3 regions of the Halobacillus sp. GSS1 genome follow, and region 3 is predicted to be linked to each of the others. Evidence: predicted binding sites of a transcription regulator. Region 3 holds the regulator's gene; each other region holds the start of a gene.
What was found. Region 3 encodes Rex, which represses fermentation and respiration genes when NADH is low (regulators of the CRP and FNR family bind a similar motif). Its sites were predicted from a motif close to TTGTGAAATATTTCACAA; they were not measured.
Positions count from the first base shown of each region.

Region 1 (4,217 bases), 130 kb from region 3:
AAGTGGTTAGTAATTTTTCCAGCGCAATTTTCCCTTCGAGTCGGGCGAGCGGGGCACCGAGACAAAAGTGGATGCCGAAACCGAATGCCACATGCGCATTTCTTTCTCTCGTCACATCAAAGTGAGAAGCATGTTCAAATTTTTCTTCATCACGGTTAGCCGAACTGATCGATGCGATAACGAAATCCCCACGTCGGATGGGCTGGCCGTGGAAATCAATGCCCTCATCTGCCCATCTGGCCGTTGAGAAATCGACAGGGCTGTAATACCGAAGCCCTTCTTCAATGGCCCCAGGTATGAGAGATGGGTCAGCTTTTACTTTTTCAAGCTGGTCAGAATGCTCAAACAGGGCAAACATCGTGTTCCCGATCAAATTGACGGTTGTTTCATGACCGGCGATGATTAAAAGGACAATCATAGAGTAGAGTTCATTTCTTGTCAGTTGCTCCCCGTCTTCTTCCGTTTGGATGAGGTGGGAAACGAGATCATCCTGAGGCTCTGCTTTACGTTGTTCAAAAAGCTCGGTCAGATATGTAGTGAACGCTTCTACATCCACCATGAAGTCAGGGTCCATTTCGTTGGAGGCAGAGACAATCGTGTTGGACCACTGTCTGAATTTATCCCTGTCCTCTGCGGGAACACCGAGCATCTCACTGATGACGATAATGGGCAGCGGAAAAGCATAATCATCAATTAAATCGACCGTGGTATCTTTTTGTTTCATCTGGTTCAACAGGTCATCCGCAATTTCACGGATTCTTGGTTCCAGTTGTTTAATGGTTTTAGGGTTGAAGTAAGGTTGGACAAGTTTACGCAGGCGTGTATGGTCGGGCGGATCCACGTCGAGCATCATGTTTTGGAAGATGTTGAAGTCATTTTCGCCCGTGTCTTGGGTGGAAGATGAGAATAACTTGCTTTGGTCTTTAATGAAACTAGGTGATTTCAACAGCTCTTTCACGTGATCGTACTTGGTAATCATCCAGGAGTGATTCGTGCCATCATTGTACATTGGAAAAATCGGTTGACCCTCTCGAAGCTCTTCGTAAAACGAATAGGCGCCTTTTTTGAAGTTCGATTGATTCAGTGTTTCCATGTTCCCCATACAAAGTTCCTCCTCTGAAATGATCGATCTTATATAAAGTATATAAGGGAATGAGTGTTATTGGAAATAAAAGGAGTACCAGGTCATCCAGATTATGGGTGACCTGGTACTCCTTTTACTGGTAAGCGTTATTTCTTAAGGTTTTGAGGGAAAGTGATAAGATAAAGATAGGTTTGGAATGAAAGGTGGAAGCATTGTGAAGAAAATTCAATTAGGAAAAAGTGATTTACAGGTCGGGGAGATTGCGCTCGGCTGTATGAGAATGAGTGAACTGAGCACGAAGGATGCATCGGAAGTGATTACAAATGCGGTCGGAAATGGGGTCGACTTATTTGATCACGCTGACATCTATGGAAAAGGCGAATCGGAATCCGTATTTGCTGACGCCCTCAAAAAGACGGATGTGTCACGTGAGGACATCATGCTTCAATCGAAGTGTGGCATTCGCAATGGTTTCTTCGATTTTTCTAAAGAACACATTTTGGAGTCTGTAGACGGAAGTCTGAAGCGGTTGAATACAGATTACCTGGATAGTTTTCTACTCCACCGTCCGGACGCATTGATGGAGCCGGAAGAAGTAGCTGAAGCGTTTGCTACACTGAAAGAAAGTGGGAAGGTGCGTTACTTTGGCGTCAGTAACCAAAACCCGATGCAGATGGAACTGCTGAAGAAATATATGGGCGACAGCTTGATCGTCAACCAGCTGCAACTCAGCATCGTCCATACACCGATGATTGATGCTGGATTCAATGTGAACATGCATAACGACCCGGCCATCGTCAGGGACAGCAATGTTTTGGAATACTGCCGCCTGAATGATATAACCATTCAAGCTTGGTCGCCATTCCAGCATGGAATGATTGAAGGTCCTTTTGTAGGGAATGACGCTTTTCCGGAAGTGAATGCTAAGCTGCAGGAACTTGCAGGGAAGTATGACGTGACGGATTCTGCCATCGCCATTGCCTGGATTCTGCGTCACCCTGCTAACATTCAACCTGTCGTGGGAACCATGAATACCCAGCGAATGCAGGACATTGCCAAAGCTTCTCATATTGTGTTGTCCAGAGAAGAATGGTACGAGCTTTACCGCGCTGCCGGTAACGATTTACCGTAACATTGTTGGAGGAGGCTAATCGGGTCCCGGTTAGCCTCTTTCTTGTATGGAGAACCTTTACTCATTTAAAAAAGGTATATTACAGTATGAGAAAATATCTTTAGCGAATGATAATAAGAGTGATAAATCCGTCTTTTTGATTGAAAATGCTGTAAAAAGAACAGAGATTTTGAAAAAAATTATTAATGTAACCGTTTATTTTGTCAGAATGTGTTGTGCTTCACAAGATTATATTTTACTCTAGTAACGTTAGCTATAAAATGGCACTCTTACTGTTTTATAACAGGTGGAGCTTTCGTTGCTTGTACTAGTTATTTACTTATAAAAAAATGAGCCCCGGGCTCAAAAAAGGAGAAGTGGATATGGCAGATTCATTCACAACAGAAAAAGACGGGCAGACAAACGTTGCTCGTGACGAGCGTGAACTGCTCGACCAACTACTGGAACCTGAAGTACAGGAATCTTTGACTGTTCTTGTGAAAGAGCTTCCGAAGCTTACCGAATTGGTGAAGATTCTTTCAAGCTCCTACGACACCGTTCAATCGATTGCGACGGATGAAGTTCTGAAAAAAGACACGGCTGAGTTCATGTCAGAAGTGGCTGAGCCTCTCAAACATACCGTGAAAGAAGTAGCGCAGAACGCAATCGAAGCGAAAGATCATGCGGAAAGCAGCTCAGAAGTCATCGGACTATTCGGCTTGATGAAGATGTTGAAAGACCCTCAGGCTCAGAAAATGTTCCGTTTCGTCAACGCATACTTAAAAGTATCTGCTGAACGCAATCACAAAGAGTAGGAAATGGAGGAATCAACATGTCAAAAGAAATCGTCATCTTAGGCGGCGGTTACGGCGGGCTTCTTGCTGCGTTGTCTGTACGCCAATACATGGACGCTTCCGAAGCGAACGTCACAATCATTAACAAAACTCCGACACACCAAATCATTACAGAATTGCACCGTTTAGCAGCAGGAAACATTTCTGAGCAGGCGGCAGCACTTCCTCTTGAAAAGTTATTGAAAGGAAAAGACATCAACCTTAAGGTTGCAACGGTCGAGTCCTTTTCTGTCAACGACAAAAAGATTTCACTGGAAGATGGTTCTGAATTGTTCTACGATGCTTTGGTCGTGGCACTGGGTAGTGTAACCAACTACTTCGGGATTCCAGGATTGCAGGAACACAGCATGGTTCTTAAATCTGCGGAAGATGCAAACAAAATCCGTGAACATGTGGAAGCTCGTATCCGTGATTATGCAGCGTCCAATAACGAAGCTGATGCACACATCGTCATTGGAGGCGGTGGCTTGACTGGTGTCGAGCTTGTCGGTGAATTGGCTGATGAAACACCAGCAATGGCTAAAAAATATGGCGTTAACCCTGATGAAATCAAGCTCACACTTGTAGAAGCGATGCCGAAAATTTTGCCAATGCTTCCTGATCACTTAATTGAAAGAGCAACGAAGAGTCTTGAAAAGCGCGGCGTTGAATTCCTGACAGAACTTCCTGTCACGAATGTAGAAGGAAACGTTATCGAGTTGAAAGACGGCCGTAAGCTGACAGCGAACACGTTCGTTTGGACAGGCGGAGTTGCAGGAAATCCACTTGTCGGTGAATCCGGTATTGAAGTGAATCGTGGACGTGCGTCTGTGAACAATTACCTTCAGTCCGTATCTCACAAAGACGTATTTGTTGTTGGTGACAGTGCGGTTTATTTCAAACCAGGTGAAGAACGCCCGCAGCCACCAACTGCACAAATCGCTTGGCAGATGGGTGAGACCGTTGGTTATAACCTATATGCCTTCCTTGAAGACAAGAGCTTTGAAGAGTTTGAACCTGTCAATTCAGGTACACTTGCAAGCCTTGGCCGTAAAGATGCGGTTGCTTTCATCGGTGCCAACCAGACACCATTGAAAGGTCTTCCGGCTTCTGTCATGAAAGAAGCGAGTAACGTGCGCTACCTTTCCCATATCAAGGGACTATTCGCACTTGCCTATTAAACCATATA
Region 1 is NZ_JAFLHE010000004.1:137,214-141,430, forward strand. Features, by position in the region: gene J0K78_RS10945 (cytochrome P450 family protein) at 1-1,102, opposite strand, end outside; gene J0K78_RS10950 (aldo/keto reductase) at 1,299-2,216, shown strand; gene J0K78_RS10955 (helical membrane plugin domain-containing protein) at 2,579-3,010, shown strand; gene J0K78_RS10960 (NAD(P)/FAD-dependent oxidoreductase) at 3,028-4,209, shown strand.
Region 1: a site for Rex is predicted at 2,425-2,442, ahead of J0K78_RS10955 (helical membrane plugin domain-containing protein). Genes of this name have one in related genera too.

Region 2 (4,217 bases), on a different contig from region 3:
TATGAAAGAATACGATAAGAAAGCTGGCCTTGGTACCTTAATTGCACTCATGCTGCCATACGCAGTGATCTTCTTGAGTGTCTGGATCGTTCTATTGCTAGCCTTTGCCCTCTTAGGAATCCCGTTTGGTCCTGGGGTAGGTATGTATATCAATTAAATCACCTTGTTAACATGAAAAGGGCTCCCGTTAAGGAGCCCTTTTTTGTATAGCAAAGAAAGATATACCTAAGGTTGGTCTAACACTTTTAATATAAGCCTCGGCATCTACTAAAAAAAGAACAGGATAGCATCGATATCTATCCTGTTCTTTTATGTTCTTAATTGAGAGATTTCATGTAGTGGGACAGGAGACCAGAGCTATTTGATTCTCATTCCCCCAAAATTCCTATTATCAAAGTTTAGCTTTGGCTATTCATAACCTTCACACAAACAGGTTCCGGAACATGAACATCCGCTTGAACGAGTGACAGCTTTCCTGTCTCTTTGTCTCTTTCAAACAAGGTCATCGTGTTTGACTTCTGGTTCGTCGCAATTAAGAATTCCTCAGTAGGATCCAGCACAAAATCACGCGGCCAATTTCCTTCCGTAGAAGTCCATTCTACAAACGTTAACTGACCCGTGTCTTGATCTACTTTATAGGAAGCAATGGAGTTATGTCCGCGATTTCCTGCATACACAAATTGTCCATCTGAAGAAATATGGATGGCACTTCCGTCATTGGTTTCGTTAAAACCATCCGGAATCGTTTTAATCGCTTGGTGTTCTGTAAAGCTACCATCTTTCTCGTCATAGTGAAGCACAAGGACTTCTGAACTCAGCTCGGTCATCACATAAGCGTATTTTTGATTCGGGTGGAACGTGATATGTCTAGGTCCACTTCCAGGAGCTGTGTTGAATACTTGGACTTGAGTTAAATCCCCTTGATTAGCGGCGTATGTGATGACGCGGTCACTTCCAAGGTCAATCGCGATCACATATTTTTCATCAGGCGTAAAACCTGCATAATGCATGTGTGGTTTCTCCTGTCGTTCATGTGGGCCTGTACCCGCGTGTTCAACTATAGCAGCTGCTGGATTCAGAGATCCATCTTCCTTTGTTAAGTAAGAGACAATATTCGTTGTATGATAATTCGCTGTTACCACCGTGTTGTTCTCGTGATCGACACTGACATGACATGGAGGAGATCCTGCAGCCGTTTGCGTGTTTAATTTCGTTAACTCTCCCGTTCCCTCTTGAATGGAAAAAGCCGTTACGCCGCCATTTTCTCCTTCTTTGGTCACCGCATATAGCTTCTTATGGTCGTCACTCACGGTTACGTATGTCGGGTTGCCCAGCTCAGCCGCTAATTTCACATCTTGCAATTCTTTGTTATCCGTATCCAGCGTAAATTGATAGACACCTTTACTATCCTTTTTTGTATAGGTTCCTACATATCCAACAAACTTTGTCATTAAGAAAACTCCTTTACATCGGTTGTAGTGGACGATCCTAACAGACCGCCGCTTCCTTTCATTATCTCATAAACGGCTTCGCTTCAAAATCACTGTCATCTCCCTCTTTTATATACCCGGATTCTCATCCCTTTAATGATACATCCATATCTTGTCATTCCAGTAACGGGAACGTATGATGAACATACAAAGGTTCAACTGAACAACCGGGGAGGTTAGGAACATGAGATATAAAAGGAAAGATTACTTCCGCTATGAGTTCAAAAAACCGCTCGAGGCTTTCTTCCGTATTCATAGAATAGGAAAAAAAGAGGTGCATACATCAAAAGGTGAAGCCCACATCATAGATATCAGCCCCCAGGGAATGAAGTTGAGCACAAACCTGGATCTTCCTCACCAGGATGGACACGAGGTCAAATTGTCCATCAGTTTCTACCTGAATAGCCAGCATTTCCTCCTACCTGGGACCATTGTTTGGAAGAAAAAAATTGCCCAGTTTAATTATGGGATTTATATGGACTTGGATGAAGCAGAAAGTAAAGCGCTGGTGGAAGCACTCAAATCCTACGCCAACAACCATGATCATGGGAATGAAATATAAACAACAATCATGAGAAACCTTCAAAAGACCGAATCATAACTAGGACGAAAAAAAGCGAAGGGCGAACGGACAACCGTTCCCCTTCGCTTTTTTTATTAGAGCAAACACATAACCCCCTCAGTTTTATCTCACTGATTAATTGTGTACAACTTTTGAACAAGAAATCGCTTACTTCTTATGTATATTATTCTTTTGTGAAAAACTTCACAAAAAACTATTGTATCTTCCGGTGAAATATTGCACAATAAGTATGTGAAATGATTCACAAACATAATTCGATTATTTGGAGGAATTCAAATGACTACAAACCGTGTAAACCGTGTCGCCTTAATCGGAGCTGGAGCTGTGGGAAGCAGCTATGCTTTTGCAATGTTGAACCAATCTGTGACGCAGGAATTCGTCATTATCGATTTGGATGAAAACAAAGCCATGGGAGATGCCATGGACCTGAATCACGGAAAAGTATTTGCTCCAAACCCAACAAAAACCTGGTACGGAAATTATGAAGATTGTAAAGATGCAGATATTGTTTGTCTATGTGCAGGCGCCAACCAAAAGCCCGGCGAAACTCGTTTAGACCTGGTGAAAAAGAACTTATCTATTTTTAAAACGATTGTGGATCAAGTGATGGCGAGTGGATTCAATGGCATTTTCCTCGTTGCAACGAACCCCGTGGACATTCTTACTTATGCTACATGGAAATTCAGTGGACTTCCGAAAGAACGTGTGATTGGAAGTGGAACAATCCTTGATTCCGGACGGTTCCGTTATTTGTTAGGTGAATATTTTGATGTCAACCCAACAAACGTTCACGCCAATATCATAGGAGAACATGGAGACACAGAACTCCCTGTATGGAGTCAAGCGACGATTGGTGGAGTACCGGTACTTGAACTGGTCCGCCGCCATGAACCTTATACTATGGGTGACCTTGAGGACATTTTCACAAATGTACGAGATGCTGCTTATCAGATCATTGAGAAAAAGGGCGCCACTTATTATGGCATAGCTATGGGTCTGACACGGATTACGAAAGCCATCCTTCGTAATGAAAACAGTGTGATGACCGTGAGTGCTTACTTGAATGGTGAGTACAATCTTCAAGATGTTTATATCGGTGTACCAGCCATCATCAATCGCCAGGGCATCCGTAATATCGTGGAGCTGAATTTAAGTGAAAAAGAGCAAACGCAGCTGGAATACAGCGCAGATGTACTCCAGAATATCCTGGCCGATCATTTCGAAGTGAAACCTACCTACTAGACTGTACAGAAAGAGTGATAACGGATGTGGTTACAACAATATGATCCATTTTCAAACGTATGGCTGAGCGCTTTGGTCGCTGCGCTGCCGATTATTTTCTTCTTTTTAGCCTTGACGCGTTTCCGGATGAAGGGCATTCTCGCTGCCCTTCTCACCCTTATCCTCAGCGTCTTGTCTTCTGTACTATTCTTTGACATGCCGATGGGAAATGCGATTGCTGCTTCTTTTCATGGAATCGCCAACGGGCTGTGGCCAATCGGTTACATCGTCATCATGGCCGTTTGGTTATACAAAATCGCGGTGCGCACTGGAAAATTCACGGTCATCCGTTCAAGTATAGCCAACATCTCTCAGGATCAGCGCCTGCAGCTTTTGCTCATCGGATTCAGCTTTAACGCCTTTTTGGAAGGTGCAGCCGGGTTCGGTGTCCCTATTGCCATCAGTGCCGCTCTCCTTGTCGAGTTAGGTTTCCGACCTTTGAAAGCCGCGGCGTTATGTTTGATTGCAAACGCAGCTTCAGGAGCATTTGGAGCCATTGGTATTCCTGTCATTGTTGGTGCACAGATGGGGAACCTCGAAACCATGGAATTGTCCCGCACTCTTGCTTACCTTTTACCTTTGATTTCTTTCATCATTCCTTTTTTACTCGTGTTCCTTCTTAATGGAAGAAAAGGTATCAAAGAAACATTGCCTGCCCTTTTCGTCGTGAGCGGAATTTACACAGGAGTGCAGATCTTTACCATCCTGTTCCTGGGCCCTGAGCTTGCCAACATTCTTGCCGCCCTTGCAAGTATGGCTGGACTAGCCTTGTTCTTACGGAAATGGCAGCCGAAAAACATTCACAGAGAAGAGAATGCTCCAGCTGTCCAGCAGGCGGAAACTTACAGGATCAAAGAAATCAT
Region 2 is NZ_JAFLHE010000005.1:98,460-102,676, forward strand. Features, by position in the region: gene J0K78_RS12175 (AbgT family transporter) at 1-157, shown strand, start outside; gene J0K78_RS12180 (lactonase family protein) at 399-1,451, opposite strand; gene J0K78_RS12185 (PilZ domain-containing protein) at 1,675-2,052, shown strand; gene J0K78_RS12190 (L-lactate dehydrogenase) at 2,350-3,315, shown strand; gene J0K78_RS12195 (L-lactate permease) at 3,340-4,217, shown strand, end outside.
Region 2: a site for Rex is predicted at 2,245-2,262, ahead of J0K78_RS12190 (L-lactate dehydrogenase). Genes of this name have one in related genera too.

Region 3 (4,217 bases):
TGTTCAAGGGATCGAACAACGTCTCAAGCGTCCTTCCCCTTCCTAAGGCAAACAGCACCGAACCAATGCCTGCCGCTATAATCAGGAAACCGACGAGGTCAAACCGCTTCGTCGGGTCCGTTTCGGTCCGTTCAAGAAATTTCGATGATAAAATAAGTCCCGTCAGTCCGAACGGAATGTTGAAGGCGAATAACCACGGCCAGTCCAGATACTGGATGAGAAATCCACCGATGGTTGGTCCGATGGCAGGTGCGACCATGGCGGCAACGCCGTACACGCCGACCGCAAGTCCACGCTCATAACGTGGAAACGAGTTAAAGATGAGCGCCATGGCGATCGGCATCATCAACCCGCCGGCCATTCCCTGGATCGCGCGGGATAGGATGACCATACCGAGCGTCGATGAAAAGAATCCGAGCGTGGAACCTGCAAGGAAAATACAGAGTCCAACAAGATACACTTTCTTTTTCCCGAACCGGTCACCGAAATAGCCGGTAAGCGGCATCGTCATCCCCATCGATACCATGAAGATCGTTAAAATCCACCCGACCGCAACGGCATCGGATTCAAAAATCTCGATGAAGCGCGGCAGAATCGGGTTCAGCATACTATTGTTCAAAATGACCGTGAATGTCCCGAAAAGGACCGACACGACCACGAGCCATTTATGAGGCAGTTTACTCAATCGTCTCACCCGCTTTCTTTCGATACGCGAACTAGTATTTACTATACCACCTGAGCTGTTCGTTAACCATGATTCCGCATGTTTCGACTGTAAGCGCCTTCTGTTCTCATGGAGGTTTACAGGGATTCTGAGAGCGGGTATGAGTGATAGCAACGAACAAAAGGAGGTTCTTTTAATATGGGACGTTTAGATAATAAAATTGCCGTCGTGACCGGATCGGCTACAGGAATCGGTGCGGCAACCGTAAAACGCTTCGCCAGTGAAGGGGCAACGGTCGTGTGCGGAGATATTAATGTAGAAGAAGTACAGAAAACCGTGGATGAAGTAAAGAACGAAGGTGGAAATGCAGAAGCAGTCGAACTTGATGTTTCTGATGTGGATAGTGTCCAGCAGTTCGCCAATTACGTAAAAGAGCATTACGGGAAAGTTGACATCCTGTTCAACAATGCGGGCGTCGATCAGGAAGGCGGAAAGGTCCACGAATACCCTGTGGAACTCTTTGATAAAATCATTGCCGTCGATTTGAGAGGTACGTTCTTGACGAGCAAGTACATCCTCCCCCTCATGCTTGAAAATGGAGGCTCTGTCATCAATACATCATCCATGTCCGGCCAGGCCGCAGATCTCGACCGCTCCGGATACAATGCAGCTAAGGGCGGCATCACCAACTTTACAAGAGCGATGGCGATCGACTATGCGCGTGAAGGCATCCGTGTCAACTCGATTTCTCCGGGTACCATCGAAACGCCGCTCGTTCAGGAACTTGCAGGGTCCAAGCAGGAAGAAGAAGGCCGGGAGTTCCGTGAAGCGAATAAATGGGTCACTCCGATGGGACGTCTGGGACGTCCAGAAGAAATGGCAAACGTCGCCCTGTTCCTTGCTTCTGATGAGAGTTCGTATGTGACAGGTGAAGACATCACCGCTGACGGAGGCATCATGGCCTACACGTGGCCGGGCAAGATGCTCATGGACAAAAGCTGGAAAGAAAATACCGAATAACATAAAAAAAAGCTCAGCGTCAGGCTGAGCTTCTTTTTTATTCTGCATTTTTATAATAAATCAAGTTGTCCGTCCATTCCCCAAACTCATGGATGAACCCTTTCCGGGTGCATTCATACTCAAGGCCGATACTCTCTGCCATCTTCATGGAAGGCGCATTATCCAAATTGATATGGGCCTCGACCCTGTGGTAATTCAATTGATCAAAAGCGATCCTTAACGCTTCAGCAACCGCTTCCTTGCCATAACCCTTCTCCCAATGCTGGTTATGCAGCGCATACCCGATTCTTCCCCACTGGAAATCATATCTTACTAAGGTAGAAAAATCGATCATCCCCACATGGGTACAGTCTTCCTTCAGAAAAACACCGAAGACATAGGCGGTATCCTCCATCGCTAACTGCTGATGTTTCTCCACGAGCTCATCAAACCATTCTTTCGTACAAACACTCATATCAAGACGGCCTTCATCATGGCGGCGCTTAGACGGAAAACGCCCCTCATATCCTTGAAGCCAGCTTTCATAATCTCTTTTCTCAAGCGGTCTAATGACCAATCTTTCTGTTTCTGAACCAAACGATAATGTTTCCAAACCCTTTCCTCCTAAAAAAAAGAGAGTGAGAAACCTCAATGATTTCACACTCGTATGTCTTTCTTATTGGTCTTCCTCTGCTTCCTCTTCGTTCAGTGGATAATGCTTCAGGAAATAAACGAGAGCCTGCAGCTCGATAGCAAGGTCGATATGATGAACCCTGACATTCGACGGCACACTGATTCTCGCTGGTGTAAAGTTGAGGATACCTGAGATCCCTGCATTCACCAATCTGTCGGCAATCCCTTGCGCAGCGGATGACGGAACCGTAAGAATAGCAACAGAAATGTCGCCGAGTTTTTCTTCTAAGTCGTCAATGTGCTCGACCCCGACTCCACCGACTTCAGAACCGATCCGCTCCTCGTTCGCATCGAAGGCGATTTCGATTTTCGTATTGTTGTTTTTCGTGAAATTGTAGTTTAAAAAAGCCGTCCCCAGATTTCCGACACCAATCAACGCGACACGTGTCGTTTCATCCTGGTCGAGCGTTTTTCTGAAAAAGGAGAGCAAATACTCGACGTTGTAGCCGTATCCTTTTTTCCCGAGTGCTCCGAAATAGGAAAAATCGCGGCGGATCGTCGCTGAATCGACTTTGACCGCATCGCTCAGTTCCTTCGAAGACACACGCAGTTTGCCCTGGGTATGAAGGTTATTCAAAAAGCGATAATAGAGCGGCAGCCGCTTCGCTGTCGCCTGTGGAATCTTCGTTTGTTCGATATCCATTAGCACCGGACTCCTTTATCTGTTTCTCGTGTAGTCGCCATTCTTCCCGCCTGTCTTTTCTTTCAAGTAGGTCGGGCCGATGACCATTCCTTTATCTAACGCTTTGCACATATCGTAAACCGTGAGAGCTGTGGCGGAGGCGGCCGTTAGCGCTTCCATTTCCACCCCTGTGCTCCCCTTCGTTTTGACGGAAACCTCGATGTGTAAGGTCGGCTGATCTTCTGTATCCCAATCAAAGGACACATCAATGCCTTTTAAAGACAACGGATGGCACATGGGAATCCAGTCGGACGTGTTTTTCGCTGCCATGATGCCTGCGACCTGGGCTACGGAAAGGACGTCCCCTTTTCCGATCTCATGGTTGGTGATTTTATGATAAATCTCTTCGTTCAATTGTACACTTGTTGCTGCGATGGCCGTCCGTACAGAATCTTTTTTGTCTGAAATATCCACCATACGGGCGTGGCCCTGATCATTAAAATGACTGAACTCCGCCATTTTCTTCTACCCCTTTTTGTAAACAGTACTGATTGAAACACTACTCTTATTCTACCAAAAAATCAAACGGAAGTCGTTAAAGATTTCACATACTTCAGGAGCATTGTGTTGCTAGGGGACGCGCCTATGAGATACACTGATTTTATTGAGGTGAAACGACATGATTCTCATGCAATTGAACCAATTGACGAAGCGTTTCGGCGCCGAGTTGATTTTATCGAATATCAAATTGGAAGTGCAGATGAACGACCGGATTGCCATCGTCGGTCGGAACGGAGCAGGAAAATCGACCTTGCTCAAAATGATGGCTGGTGAAATGAGCCACGATGAGGGCAATATTTTCAAATCGAAAGAAACCACGATGGGCTACCTGGCCCAAAATACAGGGCTGCAGTCAGAGGAAACCATTTGGAACGAGATGGAGAAGGTGTTCGAACACCTGAAGGACCTGGAGAAAGAACTCCGCTCCATGGAAGTGCAGATGGCGGACCCCGAACTGCTCGACGATCAAAAACGCTACCAGCAGCTGCTGACGGATTACGACCGCAAGCAGGAATACTTCAAGACGGCCGGCGGCTATCAGTATGAAGCAGATATCCGCGGCGTGTTGAACGGGTTGAATTTCAAAAACTTCAACTGGGACACACCGATTAACTCCTTGAGTGGCGGGCAGAAAACACGCCTGGCGCTCGGAAAGCTGCTGCTCACCAGTCCGGATGT
Region 3 is NZ_JAFLHE010000004.1:5,857-10,073, reverse strand. Features, by position in the region: gene J0K78_RS10360 (MDR family MFS transporter) at 1-685, opposite strand, end outside; gene J0K78_RS10355 (SDR family oxidoreductase) at 863-1,684, shown strand; gene J0K78_RS10350 (GNAT family N-acetyltransferase) at 1,722-2,276, opposite strand; gene J0K78_RS10345 (redox-sensing transcriptional repressor Rex) at 2,340-2,999, opposite strand; gene moaC (cyclic pyranopterin monophosphate synthase MoaC) at 3,015-3,497, opposite strand; gene J0K78_RS10335 (ABC-F family ATP-binding cassette domain-containing protein) at 3,658-4,217, shown strand, end outside.